DNA from 2 places in the Bradyrhizobium sp. USDA 327 genome. Region 2 is predicted to be linked to the other one. Evidence: riboswitches for the same ligand, from Rfam matches in the RefSeq annotation. Region 2 holds a riboswitch; the other holds the start of a gene.

Region 1 (7,130 bases), 140 kb from region 2:
GCCGCATGATGTCGGCGATCTCCGCGGCCGACAGATGCGAGAACAGCGGCACCCGCGCAAGCATGCCCCAGGTGACGACGAAATCGCGCCGCTTCACCTCTTCGGCGAATGCGGTCGAGATGATCGCGACCGGCAGCGCGATCATGGCAAAGCCGGCGACGATGGCGAAGGTGGAGACGAACTTGCCGAGCGGCGTCACCGGCACGACGTCGCCATAGCCAACCGTGCCGAGCGTGACGATCGCCCACCACATCGCCTGTGGAATGGTGCCGAGCTTGTCGGGCTGCACGTCGCGCTCGATGGCGTAGAGCAGCGAGGCAAAGGTCAGCACCGCGCCGATCAGGATGACGATGCAGCCAATCAGCGCCCGCCGCTCGGCATGCACGGCGGCGAGCAGCGAGCGCATCGCCGGCGAATAGCGGATCAGCTTGAAGAACGGCAGCACGCCGAGCGCGGCCAGCGTCGCATGCCCGCCGGTGGCGAGCACGATTGCCGCGGGCAGGAACGCCATCAGATCGATGATGCCGAGCGCGGAAAAGGCGTAGCTGAGCCGGTCGGCCAGCGCGGAGCCCTTGCGCTGGGTGTGCCCCGCCACCGTCCACAGCCGCGCCGCGTATTCCAGCGCGAACACGATCACGGACAGGACGGTGATGCCCGCGAACAGCGTGCCGAACTGCGCATCGAGCTCCGGCAGCGAGGCGAGGATCATCGCGGCCACATTGAGCACGATGACCCCGATGATCAGCTGGATGAAGCGCGACCCGACCGAATAGGCCAGCGGATCGTGCTCCAGCAAATCGTAGAGGCGATCCCGAAATTCGGGATCGCGAAGCCCACGTCCTCGCGGAACGGGGGCCATGGCGACTTAAGCGCCCGCCATCGCTTTTTCGATCGCGGTGAGCGCGGCCGCCGCCTTGGCGCCATCGGGACCGCCGGCCTGGGCCATGTCGGGCCGGCCGCCGCCGCCCTTGCCGCCGAGCGTTTCGGAGGCGATGCGCACGAGGTTCACGGCGTTGAAGCGCGCGGTGAGGTCCTGCGTGACGCCGACCACCACACCGGCCTTGCCGTCCTCGGTGACGCCGACGATGGCGACGACGCCCGAGCCGATCTGCTTCTTGCCGTCGTCGGCGAGGCTCTTGAGATCCTTCATCTCGATGCCCTCCACGGCACGTGCCATCAGCTTGACGTCACCGACCTCGCGCACGCCGGCCGCGGCGCCGTTGCTGGCTGCGGCGCCGCCGCCCATCGCGAGCTTCTTGCGGGCGTCGGACAGCTCGCGCTCGAGCTTCTTGCGCTCCTCCATCAGCGCGGCGATGCGGGCCGGCACTTCTTCGATCGAGGTACGCAGCTCGTTCGCCGCGGTCTTCGCCAGCGCCATGGTGTCGTTGGCGTGCCTGCGCGCGTAATTGCCGGTCAGCGCCTCGATGCGGCGCACGCCCGAGGCGACCGCGCTCTCGCCCGTCAGCGTGATCAGGCCGATATCGCCGGTGCGCTTGACGTGGGTGCCGCCGCAGAGCTCGACCGACCAGCCGAGCGCGTTGGCGCCGCGCTCGCGCGCGGTCCTGCCCATCGAGACGACGCGGACCTCGTCGCCGTATTTCTCGCCGAACAGCGCGCGTGCACCGGCCTCACGGGCCTCATCGACGCCCATGATCCGCGTGGTGACCTCGTCGTTCTCCAGCACAACGTCGTTGGCGATGTCCTCGACGCGGGCGAGCTCCTCCGCCGTGATCGGCTTCGGATGCACGAAGTCGAAGCGCAGGCGGTCGGGCGCGACCATCGAGCCGCGCTGGGCAATGTGATCGCCGAGCACCTGGCGCAGCGCCTCGTGGATGAGATGCGTGGCCGAGTGATGGGCGCGGATCGAGGAGCGCCTGCTATGATCGACCTCGAGCTGCAGCGCGGTGCCGAGCCTGATTTCGCCGCTCTCGACCGTGCCGACATGGACGAAGAGATCGCCGAGCTTCTTCTGCGTGTCGGTGACGCGGAACTTGATGCCGCCCTCACCCGTCAGCACGCCGGTGTCGCCGACCTGGCCGCCGGACTCGGCGTAGAACGGCGTCTGGTTGAGCACGATCGCGCCCGTCTCGCCGGCCTTGAGGCTGGCGACTTCGTGGCCGTCCTTCACCAGCGCGGACACCACGCCTTCGGCGCTCTCGGTCTCGTAGCCCAGGAATTCGGTCGCACCCAGCTTCTCGCGCAGCGGGAACCAGATCGCCTCGGAAGCCGCCTCGCCCGAGCCCTTCCAGGACTCGCGCGCCTTCACTTTCTGCCGCTCCATCGCATCCGTGAACGCCGCCTGGTCGACGCCGATGCCGCGCGACTTCAGCGCGTCCTGCGTCAGGTCCAGCGGGAAGCCGTAGGTGTCGTAGAGCGTGAAGGCGACGTCGCCGTCGAACATGTCGCCCTTCTTCAGGCCCGCGCTCTTCTCGTCGAGAATGGCGAGGCCGCGCGACAGCGTCTTGCGGAAGCGGGTCTCTTCCAGCCGCAGCGTTTCCTCGATCAGCTTTTCGGCGCGCATCAGCTCGGGGTAGGCCTGGCCCATCTCGCGGACCAGCGCCCAGACCAGCCGATGCATCAGCGGCTCCTTGGCGCCCAGCAGCTGCGCATGGCGCATGGCGCGGCGCATGATCCGGCGCAGCACGTAGCCGCGGCCCTCGTTCGAGGGCAGCACGCCGTCGGAGACGAGGAAAGCCGAGGAGCGCAGATGGTCGGCGATGACGCGGAACGAGGCCACGGTCTGCTCGCTCGGCCCGGTGCCGAGCGCGGACGCCGTCGCATCGATCAGGTTGCGGAACAGGTCGGTCTCGAACACGCTCTCGACGCCCTGGAGGATGCAGGCCATGCGCTCCAGGCCCATGCCGGTGTCGATCGAGGGACGCGGCAGCGGCTGGCGCTCCTCCTTCGTCACCTGCTCGAACTGCATGAACACGAGATTCCAGAATTCGAGGAAGCGATCGCCGTCCTCCTCCGGCGAGCCCGGAGGCCCGCCCCAGATGTGCTCGCCGCGGTCGATGAAGATCTCCGAGCACGGGCCGCACGGGCCGGTGTCGCCCATCGCCCAGAAATTGTCCGAGGTCGGGATGCGGATGATGCGGTCGTCGGAGAAGCCGGCGATCTTCTTCCACAGGCCCGCCGCCTCGTCGTCGGTGTGATAGACCGTGACCAGCAGCTTGTCCTTCTTCAGCCCGAACTCGGCGGTGATCAGCTTCCAGGCGAGCTCGATCGCGCGTTCCTTGAAATAGTCGCCGAACGAGAAGTTGCCGAGCATCTCGAAGAAGGTGAGATGGCGCGCGGTGTAGCCGACATTGTCGAGGTCGTTGTGCTTGCCGCCGGCGCGTACGCATTTCTGCGAGGTGGTGGCGCGCTGATAGGGCCGCTTCTCCACGCCGGTGAAGACGTTCTTGAACTGCACCATGCCGGCATTGGTGAACATCAACGTGGGGTCGTTGCGCGGCACCAATGGCGAGGACGGCACGATCTCGTGGCCGTTCTCGGCAAAGAAGTTCAGAAAGGTCGACCTGATCTCGTTGACGCCGCTCATGTTCATCCAATCGGGTGTGCTTGGACCCGCTTCCTGCCATCCAAACCGGAGGTTAGGGCTGATATCTGCGGGCCAAAGCGCTTTTAGACAAGGCCTGCTTCAGTGTCCAGAAACTGTGCAAGGAGATCAGAGGGTTGCCGCAGGCGCGCAATCCCGGTTGAAAAGGCGAAACCGCCGCGTTGACAGGCTTGGCCGCCCTGTGGTCTGTAACCATCTATATCGTACGGCCACGTCGGGAGAGACCGGCTTTACTGCCGGCGCCGAAGGAGCAACCGCCCCGGAAACTCTCAGGCAAAAGGACCGCGTGGCTTTGACAGCATCTGGAAAGAGGCGCCGACGGGCCTAAGAACCCGGGTGGCACCCGCCGACGGGATAATACTCTCAGGCACAGCGACAGATGGGGCTTCGACTGGTTGGCCCGGGGAATCGTCCCCGGGGAACCGCCGAGGACCCCTGTGATGCCAGTACCCGCCGACCAGAAATCTCTCCGACATACGCCCCTCCACGCCCTGCATGTGTCCCTTGGCGGCAAGATGGTGCCGTTCGCTGGCTATGATATGCCCGTGCAGTACCCCGCGGGGGTGCTGAAGGAGCACCTCCATACGCGAGCCGCGGCCGGCCTGTTCGACGTCTCCCATATGGGGCAGCTTGCGCTTCGCCCGAAGTCGGGCAAGGTCGAGGACGCCGCCCGCGCGCTGGAACGGCTGGTGCCGCAGGACATCGTGGCGATTGCACCGGGCCGGCAGCGCTACGCCCAGTTCACCAACGCGGAAGGCGGGATTCTCGACGATCTCATGGTCGCCAATTTCGGCGACCACCTGTTCCTGGTCGTCAACGCCGCCTGCAAGGAAGCGGACGAGGCGCATCTGCGCGCGCATCTCGCGGACGATTGCGTCATCGATTCTCTGGCCGACCGCGCGCTGATCGCGCTGCAGGGCCCGAAGGCGGAAGCGGCGCTGGCGAAATTGTGTGCAGAGGCGCCGTCCATGACATTCATGGATGCCGGCCCGCATGAGGTCGCCGGCATCAAGTGCTTCGTCTCGCGCTCCGGCTATACCGGCGAGGACGGGTTCGAGATCTCGGTCCCCGTGGCCGACGCGGAGCGTCTGACCAAGACACTGCTCGAAAACCCGGACGTGCTGCCGATCGGCCTGGGCGCCCGCGACAGCCTGCGGCTCGAAGCCGGGCTTTGCCTGTACGGCCACGACATCGACACCGCGACCACGCCGGTCGAGGCCGCGCTGGAATGGTCGGTGCAGAAGAGCCGCCGCAACGGCGGGATGCGCGCCGGCGGCTTTCCCGGCGCCGAGAGGATCCTTGCGCATTTCGATAACGGCGCATCCCGCCGCCGTGTCGGCCTGCGCGCCGAAGGCCGCGCGCCGGTTCGCGAGGGTGCGCTGCTGTTTGCGGATCAGGCCGGTGGCGAGCCGATCGGAAAGGTCACCTCGGGCGGTTTCGGCCCGAGCCTGAATGCGCCGGTCGCGATGGGCTACGTGCCCACGAACCTGAGCGCGCTCGGCACGAAACTCTTCGCCGAGGTGCGCGGCCAGCGCCTGCCGCTCGCAGTCGCCGCCATGCCCTTCGTGAAAAACACCTACAAACGCTGAGGACAAGACAATGACCACGACGCTGTACACCTCCGACCATGAATGGCTCGCGATCGACGGCGATACCGCCACGGTCGGCATCACCGACTACGCCCAGCAGCAGCTCGGCGACGTCGTGTTCGTCGAATTGCCCAAGGTCGGCCGGAGCTTGAAGAAGGCCGAAGCCGCCGCCGTCGTGGAATCGGTGAAGGCCGCCTCCGACGTCTACGCGCCTGTTACAGGCGAAGTGCTCGAGGCCAACGAGGCGCTTGCCGCCGAGCCGGCGCTGGTGAACTCGGATGCGCAGGGTGCGGCCTGGTTCTTCAAGATCAAGATTGCCGACAAGAGCGAACTCGGCGGCCTCATGGATGAAGCCGCCTACAAGGCCCATACGGCGTGAGATGAAGCGCGATCTTTCCACATCGCCATGGCCCGCGAAGGCGCAGGAGTATCGCAGATGAGGGCGTACGCGCGATGTCTCCACATCGTCATGGCCGGGCTTGTCCCGGCCATCCACGGCCTCCTCGCGGCACGAAGAACGTGGATGCCCGGGACAAGCCCGGGCATGACGAGTTTGTGGCACGGTGGTGCCGAAGGAACGTGATCCGCTTATGCGATTGCCCCTGAACTGAGGGGCGTGACGACGACAGATGACCTGAAGCGAGGACCCATGATGACCGCGCACCGCAAATCCAACGGCGAAACCGCCGCCTCTTTCGTCCGCCGCCACATCGGCCCCTCGGCGCGCGACGTCACCGCAATGTTGGAGACCGTGGGCGCCAAAAGCGTGGACGCGCTGATGGCGGAGACGCTGCCGGCTTCGATCCGGCAGACCGCCCCGCTCGATCTCGGCAAGCCGCTCAGCGAGACCGAGGCGATCGCGCATATGGGCGAGCTCGCGCGTCAGAACCAGGTCTTCACCTCGCTGATCGGTCAAGGCTATTCCGGCACGATCCTGCCCGCGGTGATCCAGCGCAACATTCTGGAGAATCCGGCCTGGTACACGGCCTATACGCCCTACCAGCCCGAGATCAGCCAGGGCCGGCTGGAGGCGCTGTTCAACTTCCAGACCATGATCTGCGACCTCACCGGGCTCGACGTCGCCAACGCCTCGCTGCTCGACGAAGCCACCGCGGCGGCCGAAGCGATGGCGCTCGCGGAGCGGCACTCGCAGGTGAAGGCGAAGGCTTTCTTCGTCGACAAGGACGTCCATCCGCAGACGCTGGCCGTGATGCGGACCCGCGCCGAGCCGCTGGGCTGGACCCTGATCGTCGGCGATCCCCTCACCGATCTCGCTGAGACTGACGTGCTTGGTGCGCTGCTGCAATATCCGGGAACGTCGGGCGCATTGCGCGACCTCAGGCCTGCGATTGCGGCGCTGAAGGCCAAGGGCGCGCTTGCGATCGTTGCCGCTGACCTGCTGGCGCTGACGCTGCTGGCCTCACCCGGCGAGTTGGGCGCCGACATCGCGATCGGCTCGGCGCAGCGCTTCGGCGTGCCGATGGGCTATGGCGGGCCGCACGCGGCCTATATGGCGGTGCGCGATGCGCTGAAGCGCTCGCTGCCCGGCCGCATCGTCGGCCTCTCCGTCGATTCCCGCGGCATGCCTGCCTACCGCCTCGCGCTGCAGACCCGCGAGCAGCACATCCGCCGCGAGAAGGCAACCTCCAACATCTGCACCGCGCAGGTGCTGCTCGCCGTGATCGCCTCGATGTATGCGGTCTATCACGGCCCCGAGGGGCTCTCGCAGATCGCGCGCAACGTCCACCGCCGCACCGCCGTGCTCGCGAGCGGCCTGCGCAAGCTCGGCTTTGCGCCGCAGTCCGAAAACTTCTTCGACACGCTCAGCGTCGATGCCGGCGCCAGGCGCGCCGAGATCGTCGCGCGCGCCGCGGCCGAAAGGATCAATCTCGGCATCGGTGATGCGGCTCTGCGCATCGCGCTCGACGAGACCACGACGCCTGCGACGGTGGAAGCGGTCTGGCGCGCCTTCGGCGGCA
Region 2 (7,130 bases):
AAATCGTGGGTGATGAACAGGATGGCGATGCCGAGCCGCTTCTGGATCTCGTCGAGCAGTTCCAGCACCTGTGCCTGCACGGAGACGTCGAGCGCGGAGACCGCCTCGTCCGCGACCAGCACGTCCGGATCGAGCGCGAGCGCACGGGCGATGGCGATGCGCTGGCGCTGGCCGCCGGAGAACTGGTGCGGATAGCGCGACACCGCATCTGCCGGCAGGCCGACGAGCTCAAGCAGCTCGCGCGCCCGCTTCATCGCATCGGCCTGGGAGACGCCGTAGTTGATCGGGCCTTCCGCGATGCTGTCGCCAACGGTCACGCGCGGGTTCAGCGAGCGGTAGGGATCCTGGAACACGATCTGGATCTTCTGCCGGTGCGGCTGGAGCAGACGGCGCGAGATGTCGGCGATCTCGCGACCGGCGAGTCGCACGCCACCGGAGGTCGGATCGATCAGGCGGACGATGCAGCGTGCCACCGTCGACTTGCCCGAGCCGCTTTCGCCGACGATGCCGAGGGTACGGCCCTTGCGCAGCGTCAGCGTGACCTTGTCGGCGGCGACGACTTCGCGGCCTTTGCCGAAGAAGGCGCGCTCTTTATAGACCTTGCTGAGCTCGTTGGCTTCCAGCACCACGGGCTCGCGGCTGTCCTCGCGCGGCGCTCGCGGCACCAGGCTCGGTACCGAGGCGAGCAGGTTGCGGGTGTATTCCATGGTCGGATTGCGCAGCACGGTGTCGAGCGGGCCGGTCTCGACCAGGCGGCCCTGCCGCATCACCGCGACGCGGTCGGCGATCTCGGCGACCACCCCCATGTCGTGCGTGATGAACAGCACGGCGGTGCCGTGATCGCGCTGCAGCTCGCGGATCAGCGTCAGGATCTGCTTCTGCGTGGTGACGTCGAGCGCGGTGGTCGGCTCGTCGGCAATGAGGAGCTTCGGCTCCAGCACCAGCGCCATCGCGATCATGATGCGCTGGCGCTGGCCTCCGGAGAGGCGGTGCGGATAGGAGGCGAAGATGCGCTCGACCTGGGGCAGGTGGACCTGCTCCATCATGTCGAGGATACGCTTCTTCCGCGCTTTCCCGTCGAGATCGGTATGCGCGCGCAGCACTTCGTCGATCTGGCGGCCGACCGGCACCACCGGATTCAGCGCGGTCATCGGCTCCTGGAAGATCATGGCCATCTTGGTCGCGCGCAGCTGGCGCAGGCGGCGGTCGGTCGCGGTGAGCAGCTCCTCGCCGACCAGCTTGATGCTGCCGCCGGTGGGAACCAGCGTGCCCTTCGGCAAGAGGCCCATCGTGGTGAGCGACGTCACCGACTTGCCCGAGCCACTTTCGCCGACGAGGCACAGCGTCTCGCGCTCGCGCACCTGGATCGAGATGCCGTCGATGATGTTCACGCCCTTCGGCTTCTTGCCGATGGAAACGACGAGGTTGTTGATGTCGAGGATGGTGTTGGTCATGCAATGTCTCCAACGTCGTTCCGGGTTCGGTGCTTCGCACCGCCCCGGAACGACGGAGTAAAAGATTTCACTTCCCCTCCCGCTGCTTCATGCGCGGATCGAGTGCGTCGCGGGCGGCGTCGCCGATCAGGTTGATGCTGAGGATGGCGATCGAGAGCAAGAGGCCCGGCCAGAAGATCAGCGACGGCTTGATCTGGAAATACTGGCGGCCCTCGGCCATGATGTTGCCCCAGGTCGGCGTCTCCGGCGAGATGCCGGCGCCGAGGAAGGAGAGGATGGCCTCGGTGAGGATGGCGCTCGCGCAGACATAGGTGCCCTGGACGATCAGCGGCGCGATCGTGTTCGGCATCAGGTGGCGCCACATGATCTTCGGCAGGCTGGAGCCAACCGAGATCGCGGCCTCGACGTAGGGTTCCTCGCGCGCCGACAACACGACCGAGCGAACCAGTCGCGCCACGCGCGGGATCTCCGGAATCGTGATCGCGATCAGCACGGTCCAGAGGCTGGCGCCGGACAGCGACACCACGGCGATCGCGAGCAGGATGCTCGGCATCGCCATCAGGCCGTCCATGACGCGCATCAGGACGGAATCGACCAGCTTGAAGAAGCCGGAGACGAGGCCGATCGCGAGTCCGATGGCGATCGACAGGATCGCCGAGCCGATGCCGATCAGAAGCGAGATGCGGCCGCCATAGATCACGCGCGACAACAGGTCGCGGCCGTAGGCGTCGGTGCCAAGCAGGAATTGTGTGGAGGAGGGCTTGAGCCGCTGCGACGGCGCGAGCTGGATCGGATCATGCGGCGCGATCAGCGGCGCGAGGATCGAGACCACCACGACCAGCGTGAGCAGGACCGTCGCAGTCGCAATGATGGGCGTCGAGGTGAGGAATCCGAATCGCGGCCGCAGCGGCGACGTGATTGGAATGGACGACTGGGGAAGGGTATCGACCGACATTTGTATCCTTATCCTTGCCTCAGTACCGGATCCGGGGATCGAGCAGGGTGTAGGCGACGTCGATGAGAAGATTGACGACGACATAGATCAGCGACGTCAGCAGGATCATCGCCTGGATCACCGGATAGTCGCGCGCCAGCACCGCATCAACGGTGAGGCGGCCGATGCCGGGGATGTTGAACACGCTCTCGGTGACGACGACGCCGGAGATCAAGAGCGCGAAGCCGGTGCCGATCACGGTGATCACGGGGACCGCGGCGTTGCGCAGTGCATGGCGCATCATCACCGCGACCTCGTTGATGCCTTTGGCGCGCGCGGTACGGACATAGTCCTCGCCGAGCACGTCGAGCATCGCCGCGCGCGTCATGCGCGCGATCAGGGCGATGTAGATGAAGGAGAGTGCGCAGGTCGGCAGGATGATACGCTCGAAGAACGGCCCGAAGCCGTTCGAGATGCTGCGGAAGCCCTGCACCGGCACCCAGCGCAGGTCGATGGCGAAGATCTGGATCAGGAGATAGCCGACCACGAACACCGGCACCGAGAAGCCGAGCACGGACAGGCCCATCACGAAGCGGTCGATCCAGGTGCCGTGCTTCCAGGCCGCGACCACCCCCAAGGGAACCGCGACGATGACTGCGAGGATGATGGTCGACAGCGCGATCGAGATCGACGGCTCGACGCGCTGGCCGATCATCTTCATCACCGGCAGGTTGGAGATCAGCGAGGTTCCGAGGTCGCCGTGCAGCAGCTTGTTCACCCAGGTGATGAACTGCACGATCAGGGGCTCGTTCAGGCCGAGCGAGGTGCGGATGCGCTCGAGCCGTTCCGGCGTCGCGTTGTCGCCGGCGAGAATCGCGGCGGGATCGCCCGGCGTCAGCCGCAGAAGCAGGAACACGAACAGCGCGACGACGCCCATCACGGGCACCGCGGCCAGAACGCGTCGAATAAGATAACCCAGCATGCACTTATCTCCGGCTACGGAACGTGTGGAACATCAAGGCTCCCGTGAACTCTGTCGTGTCTATCATGCCTAACACTTGGGCTGGAAAGGCCGCCCGGAGACGCCGTCCTCTTAGGGCAAATTGTGTGCCAAGGGCTGCGCCGTAGCAAGAGGCCGGCATGTCCCCAATATCGACCACTCAGGATGCATGTCGCAGTTCATGCTCAACCCCAAGTGAAGGTGTCGTCGGTGGAGCGTTGAGGCCGCGCCAGCCGTCGATGGTCTGGGCGATCATCTGCGCCGTCGCCGCCGACAGAGTCCAGCCGAGATGGCCGTGGCCGGTGTTGAAGAACACGCCTGGTATCCGCCCTGCGCGCACGACCGGCATCATGTTCGGCATCATCGGGCGCAGCCCGGCCCACGGCACGACGCGCGACGTTTCGACGGCGGGGAAGTTGTTGCGTACCCATTCGATCAGCGGTTGCACGCGGTCGGCGCGGATGTCGCGGTTGAAGTCGTTGAATTCGGCGGTGCCGGCGACGCGAAAACGATCGGCGCCGAGCCGGCTGGTGACGATCTTGGCGGCCTCGTCGAGCAGGCTCACCGTCGGGGTGGCGTTGCGGCTTTCGGCGCTGTCGAGCTGCACGGTGATCGAGTATCCCTTGACCGGATAGACGTTGACGCGGTCGTCGAGCAGGGCGGCGAAGTGACGGCTGGCAACGCCCGCGCAGACCACGACGCCGTCCGCGTTCAGTGCGCCGCGCGCGGCCGCGACGGCATCGCTCGCGGCCAGATCGGCCCAGCCGATGACGAAGCCGCTGCCGGCACGTGCGATCGAATCGATATTGGCCTCGTGGATGAAGGTCGCGCCACGCCGCTTGCAGGCTTCCGCCAGCCCGCGGGTGAACTTGTGGATATCGCCGGTCGCATCCGACGGCGTGTAGAAGCCGCCATAATAGTCCTTGCGCAGTGTCGGCTCGATCGCGCGGATTTCCTCCGACGTCACCGGGCGGCGGTCGAGGCCGCCTTCCTGCAGCAGCGTGTTGACGCGCAGACCGGATTCGAATCCGGCCTTGTCACGATAGATGTGGAGGATGCCGCGGCGTTCGAGATCGAAGTTGATCCCTTCGCGTGCCGCGATGTCGAACAGATACCTGCGCGCTTCGATCGCGAGCCGCGTGGTCTCGATGGTGTTGGCGCGGTAGTTGCCGATGTTGGCGACGAACTCGCTCATCCACGAATATTTGTGCCAGTTCGGCCGCGGGTTCATCAGCAGCGGCGCGTCGCGCCGGAACATCCAGCGCAAGCCCTTCAGGATCGTCGCGGTGCTGTTCCACACTTCGGCGTTCGATGCGGAGAGCTGCCCGCCGTTGGCGAAGGACGTCTCCATCGCGGCGTAGCGGTGCTTGTCGAGCACGGTCACCTTGTAGCCGCGTTCGAGCAGGGCATAGGCGGTCGTGACGCCGGTGATGCCGGCGCCGATGATGGCAATATGGGTCATGGCTAGGTTCGGGGCTCCCGTGAGTTAGAGTCGGCTGACCGCCGGCCGAAAGGCCGTTGGCGGCGCCCCATCTGTCACGGTTACCTGAGAGCTTGATCCGGCGCGCCACCTCTATCGAGGTCTTGCGACGGACTATCCCCTTCGGTGGACGTCACGACTGCCTGAAATCGCGTCGCCTCTCTCCAGATCGTCCTGACGAAACGGTCCTTTTGCCTGAGAGTTTCCGGGGCGGTTGCTCCGTCGGCGCCGCAACGAAAGCTGAAAGCCTTCGCCGCGATCTCTCCCGCATCATCGCGTGGACGGCCGAGCAGTACGATACGCCTCATTTTTAGACAAGGCTAAATTTCGACCGCGACTGCCGACGTATTGTGCAGTGCAAAGCCCGCCTCGTCGTCCCGGGGCGATGCGAAGCATCGAACCCGGGACCTCGAGATTCCGGGTTCGATGCTGTCGCATCGCCCCGGAATGACGAATTCACTATTCCAACGTCGCCAGCAATCCCGCCATCAGCCGGCCGCGCTCGACCAGGCTATCCACTTCGATGAACTCCTCCAGCGTGTGGCCATTGCCGCCGCGCACACCGAGGCCATCGAGCGTGGGGATTCCCATCGCGCCGGTGAAGTTGCCGTCGGAGCCGCCGCCGGAGCTAGCGTGCGGTAATTCCGCGCCGAGCGATTTGGCGATGCCGTGCGCCTTCTCATAGAGCGCCATGGTACCGGCATCCGGCTCCCAAACCGGACGCGTCACGCCGCGCGTGACCTTGAACGTGACGTCGTTGCTGGTGCCCGACAGCGCCAGCATCCGCTCGACACCGCGGTCGAGATCGGCCTGACGCTTGGCCATGGAGAGCGCTTCACCCGTTGCGGTCGTCGCAACGCAATTGACCCATTGTCCGCCGTGGACGACGCCGACCGAGAAGGTGCAGTCCTCCGTCGTCATCGCGTCGATCGCGAGGATCTGCCGCGCCATCTCGCGGATCGCCGAGCGTCCGGCCGACAACGTGGCGCCGGCGTGGCTCGGCCGTCCCGTCGCTTCGAGATTGAAGCGCGCGATGGCGTAGCGTCCGGTCGTGACGCCGTTGTCGGCGCGGCCGGGCTCCGGCACCAGCACGTATTTATTGCGCGCAGCTTCCGCCTCGATGATGTCCCGCGTCGAAGGCGTGCCGACTTCCTCATCCGGCGTGAACAGCACGGTGATCGGCAGCGGTGTGGTGAACGACGCGCGCGCCAGTTGCCGGATCGCTTCCAGCGAGAGGTAATTGCCGCCCTTCATATCGTAGATGCCGGGGCCGTAGCACTTGTTGCCCTCGCGCCGCCATTTCAGCTTCTCGATGGTGCCGACCGGATGAACGGTATCCATGTGTCCGGCGATCAGGATGCCCGGCTCGCCCTGCTTGGGATGAGGAAAGCGCGCGCGGATGACGCCACCAAAGCCCTGGCGGCCGGCGATGCGCTCGATCGTCGCACCCATGATCGCCATATCCCGCGCCGCGATATCGAGCATGCGGTCCACGGCGGCTGCATCCCAAGTCGGACTCTCGCATTCGACCCAGCCGCGCAGGCCCTCGAGCATCGCCTCGGAATCAAAGGGAAGATTGGCAGGATTCATCTTAATGTCTCTCAAGCTTCGAAAGATGGAACGCGCATTGCATCGGCGCGGGGCAGGACAAGCGGAAGGTGTTGTAGAGCCAAACCGATCTTTGTGGAGCCCGTGCGCGCGCCGTGAGGGCCTGCGACGAAACCGGATTGACGCGCTCGGCACTGTCTGCAAGTCTCAAAAAGATAAAGGCATTGCATGAGGTTAGTTCGCCCAACGAATGAACCGCATGCTCAACCAATGACCTGCCTTTGAACAGTTTCACGTCAGGAGAACTTTCTATGTTCCACTTCATGCGCCGGGGGCGTCGCGCGTTCGCCTCCAAACTTGCGCTGTCGGTCGTCGCGCTTTCAACCGCGCTGGCCTCGCCAGTGCTTGCGGCCGGCAAGACCATCACGGCGGTGATGCATTCGGATCTGCGCATCATCGACCCGATCTTCACCACGGCCTACATCACGCGTGACCATGGCTACATGGTTTACGACACGCTGGTGGCCCCGGATTCGAGCTTCAAGATCCAGCCGCAGATGGCGGACTGGAAGATCTCCGACGACAAGCTCACCTATACCTTCACGCTGCGCGACGGCCTGAAGTGGCATGACGGTGCGCCGGTGACGGCGGAGGACTGCGTCGCTTCGCTGAAGCGCTGGGCCGCGGTCGACGGCATGGGCCAGAAGCTCATGG

Evidence for each region. A riboswitch is a leader RNA that binds a small molecule or an ion and turns the genes downstream of it on or off. The one in region 2 is predicted to bind glycine.
Region 1: it holds a riboswitch for glycine, as region 2 does, so the genes downstream of both, gcvT (glycine cleavage system aminomethyltransferase GcvT) here and ABIA42_RS19105 (D-amino acid dehydrogenase) in region 2, are expected to answer to the same signal.

Annotation. Positions count from the first base shown of each region.
Region 1 covers NZ_JBGCCW010000001.1:4,221,269-4,228,398, forward strand. Annotated here, with positions in the region: gene ABIA42_RS19820 (cyclic nucleotide-gated ion channel) at 1-859, opposite strand, end outside; gene alaS (alanine--tRNA ligase) at 866-3,544, opposite strand; glycine riboswitch at 3,768-3,856, shown strand; gene gcvT (glycine cleavage system aminomethyltransferase GcvT) at 4,003-5,151, shown strand; gene gcvH (glycine cleavage system protein GcvH) at 5,162-5,530, shown strand; gene gcvP (aminomethyl-transferring glycine dehydrogenase) at 5,804-7,130, shown strand, end outside.
Region 2 covers NZ_JBGCCW010000001.1:4,082,813-4,089,942, reverse strand. Annotated here, with positions in the region: gene ABIA42_RS19120 (ABC transporter ATP-binding protein) at 1-1,454, opposite strand, end outside; gene ABIA42_RS19115 (ABC transporter permease) at 1,522-2,409, opposite strand; gene ABIA42_RS19110 (ABC transporter permease) at 2,429-3,370, opposite strand; gene ABIA42_RS19105 (D-amino acid dehydrogenase) at 3,549-4,850, opposite strand; glycine riboswitch at 4,920-5,038, opposite strand; glycine riboswitch at 5,042-5,146, opposite strand; gene ABIA42_RS19100 (M20/M25/M40 family metallo-hydrolase) at 5,328-6,458, opposite strand; gene ABIA42_RS19095 (ABC transporter substrate-binding protein) at 6,728-7,130, shown strand, end outside.